2 regions of the Brotaphodocola sp. genome follow, and region 1 is predicted to be linked to the other one. Evidence: predicted binding sites of a transcription regulator. Region 1 holds the regulator's gene; the other holds the start of a gene.
What was found. Region 1 encodes Rex, which represses fermentation and respiration genes when NADH is low (regulators of the CRP and FNR family bind a similar motif). Its sites were predicted from a motif close to ATTGTTAANTANTTAACAAT; they were not measured.
Positions count from the first base shown of each region.

Region 2: adhE (bifunctional acetaldehyde-CoA/alcohol dehydrogenase) is a predicted target of Rex. The motif match lies at 1,743-1,762, and genes of this name have one in related genera.

Region 1 covers NZ_CFAHBC010000014.1:48,611-52,827, forward strand. The annotation lists gene AC4EVX_RS07095 (NAD(P)H-hydrate dehydratase) at 1-1,085, opposite strand, end outside; gene AC4EVX_RS07100 (redox-sensing transcriptional repressor Rex) at 1,222-1,908, opposite strand; gene AC4EVX_RS07105 (ABC-F family ATP-binding cassette domain-containing protein) at 2,182-4,158, shown strand; gene AC4EVX_RS07110 (hypothetical protein) at 4,172-4,217, opposite strand, start outside.
Region 2 covers NZ_CFAHBC010000007.1:72,426-76,642, reverse strand. The annotation lists gene AC4EVX_RS04795 (ParB/RepB/Spo0J family partition protein) at 1-889, shown strand, start outside; gene AC4EVX_RS04790 (DUF4446 family protein) at 962-1,477, shown strand; gene adhE (bifunctional acetaldehyde-CoA/alcohol dehydrogenase) at 1,921-4,217, shown strand, end outside.

The DNA of each region.
Region 1 (4,217 bases):
TACGCGTGCTCGAGAACTGCCTCGACAAGGTACTCCACATACGGCTCCTGCCCAAGTCCGGGGCCGAGCACAATCACATCTGCCCAGTCACACGCCTCCCTCAGAAAATCCGTCGAGTGCTCCTCCGCCGTGATCTGATCCGGATCATAGACGGAGACAACCGCCTCCGGAAGTTGCGTCTGAATCACTGCCCGGTTTTCGGAAACCGTCAGGACTTTCACCAGCCCTGCACCCGTCCGGTATGCGGAAAGCGCGCTGAAATACGCCGCCCCGCTCATTCCCCGGCTTCCTGCGATCACGAGAACTTTGCCAAACGTTCCCTTATTTCCGTCCGACTGGCGCACCGGCAGATCAGCAAGATCAGACTCCTCCAGCGACTTGCAGTCCCAGCCGACTCTCTCCAGGCTGACATCGGAAAATCCGACGTCCGCGACACGCACCTTGCCGGCATAGTTTCGCCCCGGATAGAGGAAAAGTCCCGTCTTTCCGTAGCCAAATGTCACAGTGAGATCAGCCCTCAGTGCTGTTCCCATCACATGACCGGTCTGGGAATGAATTCCCGACGGCGTGTCCGTGGCAACCACCTTGGCGCCGTCGCGCTTTGCAATCTCGGCGAGCTGTTCCAGAATATTCTTCCACTCCCCGGTGATCTCCCGCGCAAGTCCGATGCCAAACACCGCATCCACAATCACATCCCAGTTACCGGACAGATCTTCCGTTTTCCGCATCATCGTCACGCCAAGTGTCTCGGCAATCTTTTGCTGTCTGCGGTGCTCCTCCGTCTCGTGTTCCGGATTTCCGCCAAGAAATACCACTGCCTCATATCCTCGCCCGTGAAGGATTCTTCCGACAACAATGCCATCGGCTCCATTGTTTCCCGTTCCGCAGGCAATCAAAATCCGTACATTCTTTTTATTTTTATCTCGGGCAGAGAAGTCCGGATGACCGGAAGTTATGATCTCTTCCACTGCATCCGCAACAGCTAACCCTGCCCTCTCCATCAGGACAAGTGACGGAATCCCAATCCGCTCTATCGTGTCCTGATCAATCTGTTTCATCTGTTTACCGGTCACAAAGTACCTCATCCGTCCGCCTCCTGTCCTCGATCATACAAGCAAAACCGGCAGGCGAAATGAGACATGCTCTTTCTCCTGCCGGTATCCGCCACATCATGTGCAAAACAATTCCGGGGATATTCCCGAATCGTCTCTCTTTATGTCTTTATTTCCTTTCCTTCTCTTTCTTCTCCTTAGCGCGTCTCTCCTGCTCCTCTTTCTGATCCTGAAGACGGCACACACGATAAGAAAGTCGCATCAGACTCTCAGACAGATGCACATTTTCTACCACAACATCATCCGGCACATTCAAGTCCACATGCGCAAAGTTCCAGATTGCCTTGATTCCCGCACTTACCAGACGGTCTGCAATCTCCGGAGCCTTTGTCTTAGGAATCGTGAGTGCTGCCATCTGCACGTTGTTGTCACGGATAAACTGCTCAAGATCATCCACTCCGCGAATCTCAATGCCACGAACAACAAGTCCAATCAGACGCGGATTGATATCAAACATTCCCTTGATAATAAATCCACGTTTTTCGAAATTGGCATAGTTCGCAATCGCCTGTCCCAGATTACCGGCACCAATGATAATCAGGTTGTGTTTCCGGTCAATTCCAAGAATTTTTCCGATCTCGTTATATAGATATTTTACATTATATCCATATCCCTGCTGACCAAATCCACCGAAATTATTCAAATCCTGACGGATCTGTGATGCCGTCACTTTCATCCGGGAACTCAGCTCATTGGAGGAAATTCTCTCCACTCCAAGTTCCATTAATTCTCCCAGATAACGGTAATACCTGGGCAGACGGGTAATCACCGCCTTTGAAATTTCTCTGCCTTCCATGCTTCACTGCCACCTCTCTACTGTCTGTCAACTATTTTCTATTATAACCGTTTGCCATTTTTATGTCAAACTGTTTATATGCCTCTATTGACGCGTTACACGAACCGTAACGGATTTTATTGAAAATTTGAAGGATTTATACTATACTTTTCATAGTATGCCTAAATCTCCATTTAAATGGCAGGCAAACCATAACATCAAAGAAAACAGCAACAAGAGCGTTTTAAGAAACAAGAATTACGAAATTGAGAAACAAGAAATGAGGTTTTATTTATGATATTATCCTGCAACCATATCAGCAAGGCATTCGGAACAGACCAGATCTTGTCGGATGTCTCTTTTCATGTAGAGGATCAGGAGAAGGCTGCGATTGTCGGAATCAACGGTGCCGGCAAATCCACCCTTCTAAAAATTATTGTCGGAGAGCTCTCCCCGGATACCGGAGAATCCGTTCTCTCCCGCGGAAAGACGCTCGGCTATCTCGCTCAGCATCAGGATCTCGAGAGCGGGCGCACAATCTATGAAGAACTGAAAGAAGTCAAACGCCCGATTATTGAGATGGAGGAACAGATCCGCAGTCTCGAACTTCAGATGCGCGATGCCGTTGGGGAAGAGCTTGAGCAGATGCTCTCCACTTACAGCCGTTTGAACCACACTTTTGAGCTTGAAAACGGATATGCGTGGAAGAGCGAGATCGTCGGTGTTCTAAAAGGTCTCGGATTCAATGAGGATGAGTTTGACAAGCAGGTCTCCACGCTCTCCGGTGGTCAGAAGACCCGTGTCTCCCTCGGTCGTCTTCTTCTCTCGAAGCCGGATGTGATCCTTCTTGACGAGCCGACAAACCATCTCGACATGGAGTCGATCTCCTGGCTTGAGAACTATCTGCGCGGATACAACGGTGCCGTTATCATCGTTGCCCATGACCGCTATTTCTTAAACCGCGTCGTGACTAAGATCGTGGAGCTTGAGAACGGGCGCAGTACGACTTATCTCGGAAATTACACGGATTACAGCGAAAAGAAAGCGATGATCCGCTCCGCCCAGATGAAGGCATATTTGAACCAGCAACAGGAAATCCGCCATCAGGAGGAGGTTATCGCAAAACTTAAATCCTTCAACCGCGAGAAATCCATCAAACGCGCCGAGAGCCGTGAAAAGATGCTCTCGAAGATCGAGATTCTCGACAAACCTGCCGAGATCAGCGATGAGATGCGCATCAAACTTGAGCCGAATATCGTCAGTGGAAGTGATGTCCTGACGATCCGCGATTTAAGCAAATCCTTCGGTTCCCAGACTCTGTTTTCCCATGCCGACATCGATGTCAAGCGCGGGGAGCGCGTCGCTGTCATCGGAAACAACGGAACCGGAAAAACAACCCTCTTAAAACTCATCAACGGCATGCTCCCGTCCGACGGTGGCACGATCACGCTCGGTTCGAAGGTTCACATCGGTTACTACGATCAGGAGCACCACGTTCTTCACATGGAGAAAACTGTGTTTGAGGAGGTTCAGGATGCCTACCCGAATTTAAGCAACACGCAGGTGAGAAACATTTTGGCAGCCTTTCTGTTCACCGGGGACGATGTGTTCAAGCGTATCTCGGACTTGAGCGGTGGCGAGCGTGGGCGTGTCTCCCTCGCAAAGTTGATGCTCTCCGAGGCGAACTTCCTGATCCTCGATGAGCCGACAAACCACCTCGACATCACCTCCAAGGAGATCCTCGAGGAAGCGCTCAAGAACTACACCGGAACTGTGCTCTACGTCTCCCACGACCGTTATTTCATCAACCAGACGGCGACGCGAATTCTTGAACTGACCGGACAGACCTTCATCAACTACATCGGAAATTACGATTATTATCTCGAGAAGAAAGAGCTGATGACCGATCTCTACGCCCCGGGCGCAAATGCGCAGAACTCTGCCCAGCAGATCCCGGGAGTCGGAAAGAGCGTCTGGACCTCCGCTTCCTCAACAGCAGGAAACGGCGCAGATACCGCTTCCGACACCAAGCAGGACTGGAAAGCCCAGAAAGAGGAACAGGCGAGAATCCGTAAACGTCAGAATGATTTGAAAAAGATCGAAACAGAGATCGAAAAACTCGAGACCCGGGATGCCGAGATCGATGAACTCCTGACTCAGGAGGAAATCTATACCGATGTCTCCCGCCTTGTCGAACTCAACAAAGAAAAAGAAGCGCTCCAGACGAATCTGGAAACGCTCTATGCACAGTGGGAGGAGCTGGCTGAATAAGCCAGCTCTTTTTCTAATTTTTCTCTTCTGCCTGCACCTCCCCGGTCTCCTGGTTGATG
Region 2 (4,217 bases), on a different contig from region 1:
ACAGCTCAATGAGCTGGCAGAGTCTATCAGGCAGTATGGAGTTCTTCAGCCACTTCTCGTCCAGAAGAAGAGAGACCACTATGAGATTGTCGCAGGAGAGCGCAGATGGCGTGCAGCGAGAATCGCAGGAGTTGAGAAAGTTCCGGTTGTCGTCCGTGAGTTCAGTCCTCAGGAGGCGATGGAGATCGCTCTGATTGAGAATCTTCAGAGAGAGGACCTTGACCCGATTGAAGAGGCAAAGGCATATGAGCGCCTGATGCTCGAATTCCGCATGACACAGGGAGAAATCGCAAAGCGCGTATCAAAGAGCCGTACCGTCATCACAAACAGCGTTCGTCTGCTCTATCTGAATCCGGAGGTTCAGAAAATGGTTTCGGAAAAGAGAATCACGAGCGGTCATGCGCGTGCGATTTTGAGCCTTCAGGATCAGGATCAACAGCTGGAACTGGCAAAGATCGTGGAGAGAGATCACCTCAACGTGCGCGAGGTCGAGAGAGCCGTCAAGACCTTCGGAAAAGAGAAGAAGGAAGAAGTGGCAGAAGAGACCAAGGCAAGTACAGAGGGGAAGGATTCTGGTGTAAGTGCAGAGTCCACGGAGAAGATTTCGGATATGGCGGAGCTCTCTGTTTCGACGACGAAGGAAGCGGAGAAAGCGAAAGAGAAGATCACCGAAAAAATGACCGGAAATCTGGCTCAGAAACCTTTGGAGACGAGGGAGGATGAGCAGATTGCGATGGTCTATCGAGATCTTGAGGATCGTCTGAAAGAGATTCTCGGAACTCAGGTTGTCATCAATCGAAAGGACAACAGCAGAGGAAAGATCGAGATTTCGTATTATTCTCAGTCTGAGCTTGAGAGGATCATCGAATTACTTGAGTCCATCCAGTGACACCAGTAACATTGGATAGCAGACAAAGTAGTGACAAAAGATACACAGAAATAGATAGGAGTGGAAGACAGAATGGAAGGAAGCATTCTCAATAATCTTGGGATTGATCCGTTTTATATTATTCTGGCGCTGGCAGTTCTGAATCTGATCCTTCTGATTGTCGTGTTTGTGGGAGTTTTGAAGATGCAACAGCTCTACCGTGGATACGATTATTTCATGAGAGGAAAAGATGCGGAATCTCTCGAGGAGCTGATCTCCGAGCAGATGGATGAGATTCTCGAACTGCGCTCTCAGGATCGCGCAAACAAGGACGCGATCCGGACGGCGAACAAGAACAGCCGGGCAGCTTTTCAGAAAATTGGAATTGTAAAGTACAATGCGTTTCAGGGGATGGGCGGAAACTTGAGTTTCGCTCTCGCCATCCTCGACTACACGAACACCGGATTTGTTATCAATTCGGTTCACAGCAGAGAGGGCTGTTACCTGTATCTGAAAGAGGTGGATCGCGGAGAGACCGAGGTTCTTCTTGGAAACGAGGAGAAGGAAGCGTTGGAGCAGGCACTCGGATACAAGGAGAGAGAGCAGTAGGATATAAGAAGTTAAATATAAAAATCAAATACGAAAAATGAGGAGAGTCCGGGATGCCGGACTTTTTCTTGTATGATAGGAAATTGCGTCCTATCATACAAAAAATGCTCCGCAAGGGTGCAAAGCGCCAGTGGCGCTTGTTATGCACCGACCGCAGTGGAACGAAGATGTGCACTCGGCGCAGGAGTGGATGGTTGCCTTGGCACATTCTTTTTTGTATCAGGGCGTATTTTTTTAAAAAATAGAAAAAAACTTGAAAAGACATATTGACAATTATTTAACGATTCGATATAATGCATATAGAATCAAGTTGTTAAAAAAATATCAAACAAGAAACAACGAGAATATTACAACAAAGAAACATCATAAACCCTAACATCGATTATGAGACACAGACATTAAAACATTGAGTTAGAGAATAACATTTTTGGAGGAGAATCAAGATGGCAAAGAAAGAAGAAGTAGTAACTTCCGGAATCATTGACAACGTGGAAGCTCTGGAAGCCAAGATGAAAGCAATGCGCGAGGCGCAGAAGATATTTGCTACCTATACTCAGGAGCAGGTTGATGAGATTTTCTACCGTGCAGCACTGGCAGCGAACAAGATGAGAATTCCGCTGGCAAAGATGGCTGTGGAAGAGACCGGAATGGGTATCGTAGAGGATAAGGTCATCAAGAACAACTACGCAGCTGAGTATATCTACAACGCTTATAAGAATACGAAGACCTGTGGAGTCATCGAGGAAGATAAGGCATACGGCATCAAGAAGATCGCAGAGCCGATCGGTCTGGTTGCAGCCGTTATCCCGACGACGAACCCGACTTCTACCGCAATCTTCAAGACTCTGATCTGTCTGAAGACAAGAAATGCGATCATCATTTCCCCGCATCCGCGTGCTAAGGCATCTACGATTGCAGCAGCAAAGGTTGTTCTGGATGCAGCCGTTAAGGCTGGTGCACCGGAAGGCATCATCGGATGGATCGATGTTCCGTCACTGGAGCTGACCAACACCGTTATGAAGGATGCAGACATCATCCTTGCAACTGGTGGTCCGGGAATGGTTAAGGCAGCTTACTCCTCCGGAAAACCGGCACTCGGCGTAGGTGCAGGAAACACTCCGGCAATCATCGATGACACCGCTGATATCAAGCTGGCAGTCAACTCGATCATTCACTCCAAGACCTTTGATAATGGTATGATCTGTGCATCTGAGCAGTCCGTAACCGTTCTGGCTCCGGTGTATGAGGAAGTCAAGAAAGAGTTCATCTACCGCGGATGCTACTTCTTAAAGCCGGATGAGCTTGAGAAGGTAAGAAAGACAATCATCATCAACGGCGCGCTGAACGCAAAGATCGTTGGTCAGAAAGCACACACGATCGCAAAGCTCGCAGGCGTTGATGTTCCGGAAGATACCAAGATCCTGATCGGTGAGGTTGAGTCCGTAGAGCTGAGCGAGGAGTTTGCACACGAGAAGCTGTCTCCGGTACTGGCTATGTATAAGGCACAGACCTTCGATGAGGCAATCGCAAAGGCAGAGAGACTGGTAGCAGATGGCGGTTACGGTCATACGTCTTCCCTGTATGTCAATGTCAACGAGAAAGAGAAACTTGCAAAGCATGCAGCAGCAATGAAGACCTGCCGTATCCTCGTAAATACCCCGTCTTCTCAGGGTGGTATCGGCGATATCTACAACTTCAAACTGGCTCCGTCTCTGACACTTGGATGTGGTTCTTGGGGTGGCAACTCCGTTTCCGAGAACGTTGGCGTAAAACACCTGATCAATATCAAGACTGTGGCTGAGAGGAGAGAGAACATGCTGTGGTTCCGTGCACCTGAGAAGGTATACTTCAAGAAAGGATGTATGCCAGTCGCATTAAGTGAGCTGAAAGACGTACTTGGCAAGAAGAGAGCTTTCATCGTAACCGACTCATTCTTATACATGAACGGTTATACGAAGCCGATCACCGATAAGCTGGATGAGATGGGTATCGTATACCAGTGCTTCTCCGATGTACAGCCGGACCCGACTCTGGCAAACGCACAGGCAGGTGCAAAGGCAATGAGCGCATTCAAGCCGGATGTCATCATCGCACTCGGTGGTGGTTCTGCAATGGATGCCGGAAAGATCATGTGGGTAATGTATGAGCATCCGGAAGTAGACTTCCAGGATATGGCAATGCGCTTCATGGATATCCGTAAGCGTGTATACACCTTCCCGAAGATGGGTGAGAAGGCATACTTTGTAGCAATCCCGACTTCCTCCGGTACCGGTTCTGAGGTGACCTCCTTCGCAGTTATCACCGATCAGGAGACCGGAATCAAGTATCCGCTGGCTGACTACGAACTGCTCCCGGATATGTCCATCGTCGATGCAGACAACATGATGAGCCAGCCGAAGGGTCTGACGAGCGCATCTGGTGTCGATGTTCTGGTACACGCACTCGAGGCTTACGTTTCCGTGATGGCAAGCGACTACACCGATGGTCTTGCACTCAAGGCAATGAAGAACGTATTCGATTATCTCCCGCGTGCTTACAACAACGGAAACGATGTTGAGGCAAGATGCAAGATGGCAGATGCTTCCTGCATGGCTGGTATGGCATTCAACAACGCCTTCCTTGGAGTATGTCACTCCATGGCACACAAACTGGGTGCTTTCCATCACATCCCGCACGGCATCGCAAATGCGCTGATGCTTGAGCTTGTAGTGGCTTACAACTCCGCAGAGGTTCCGAGAAA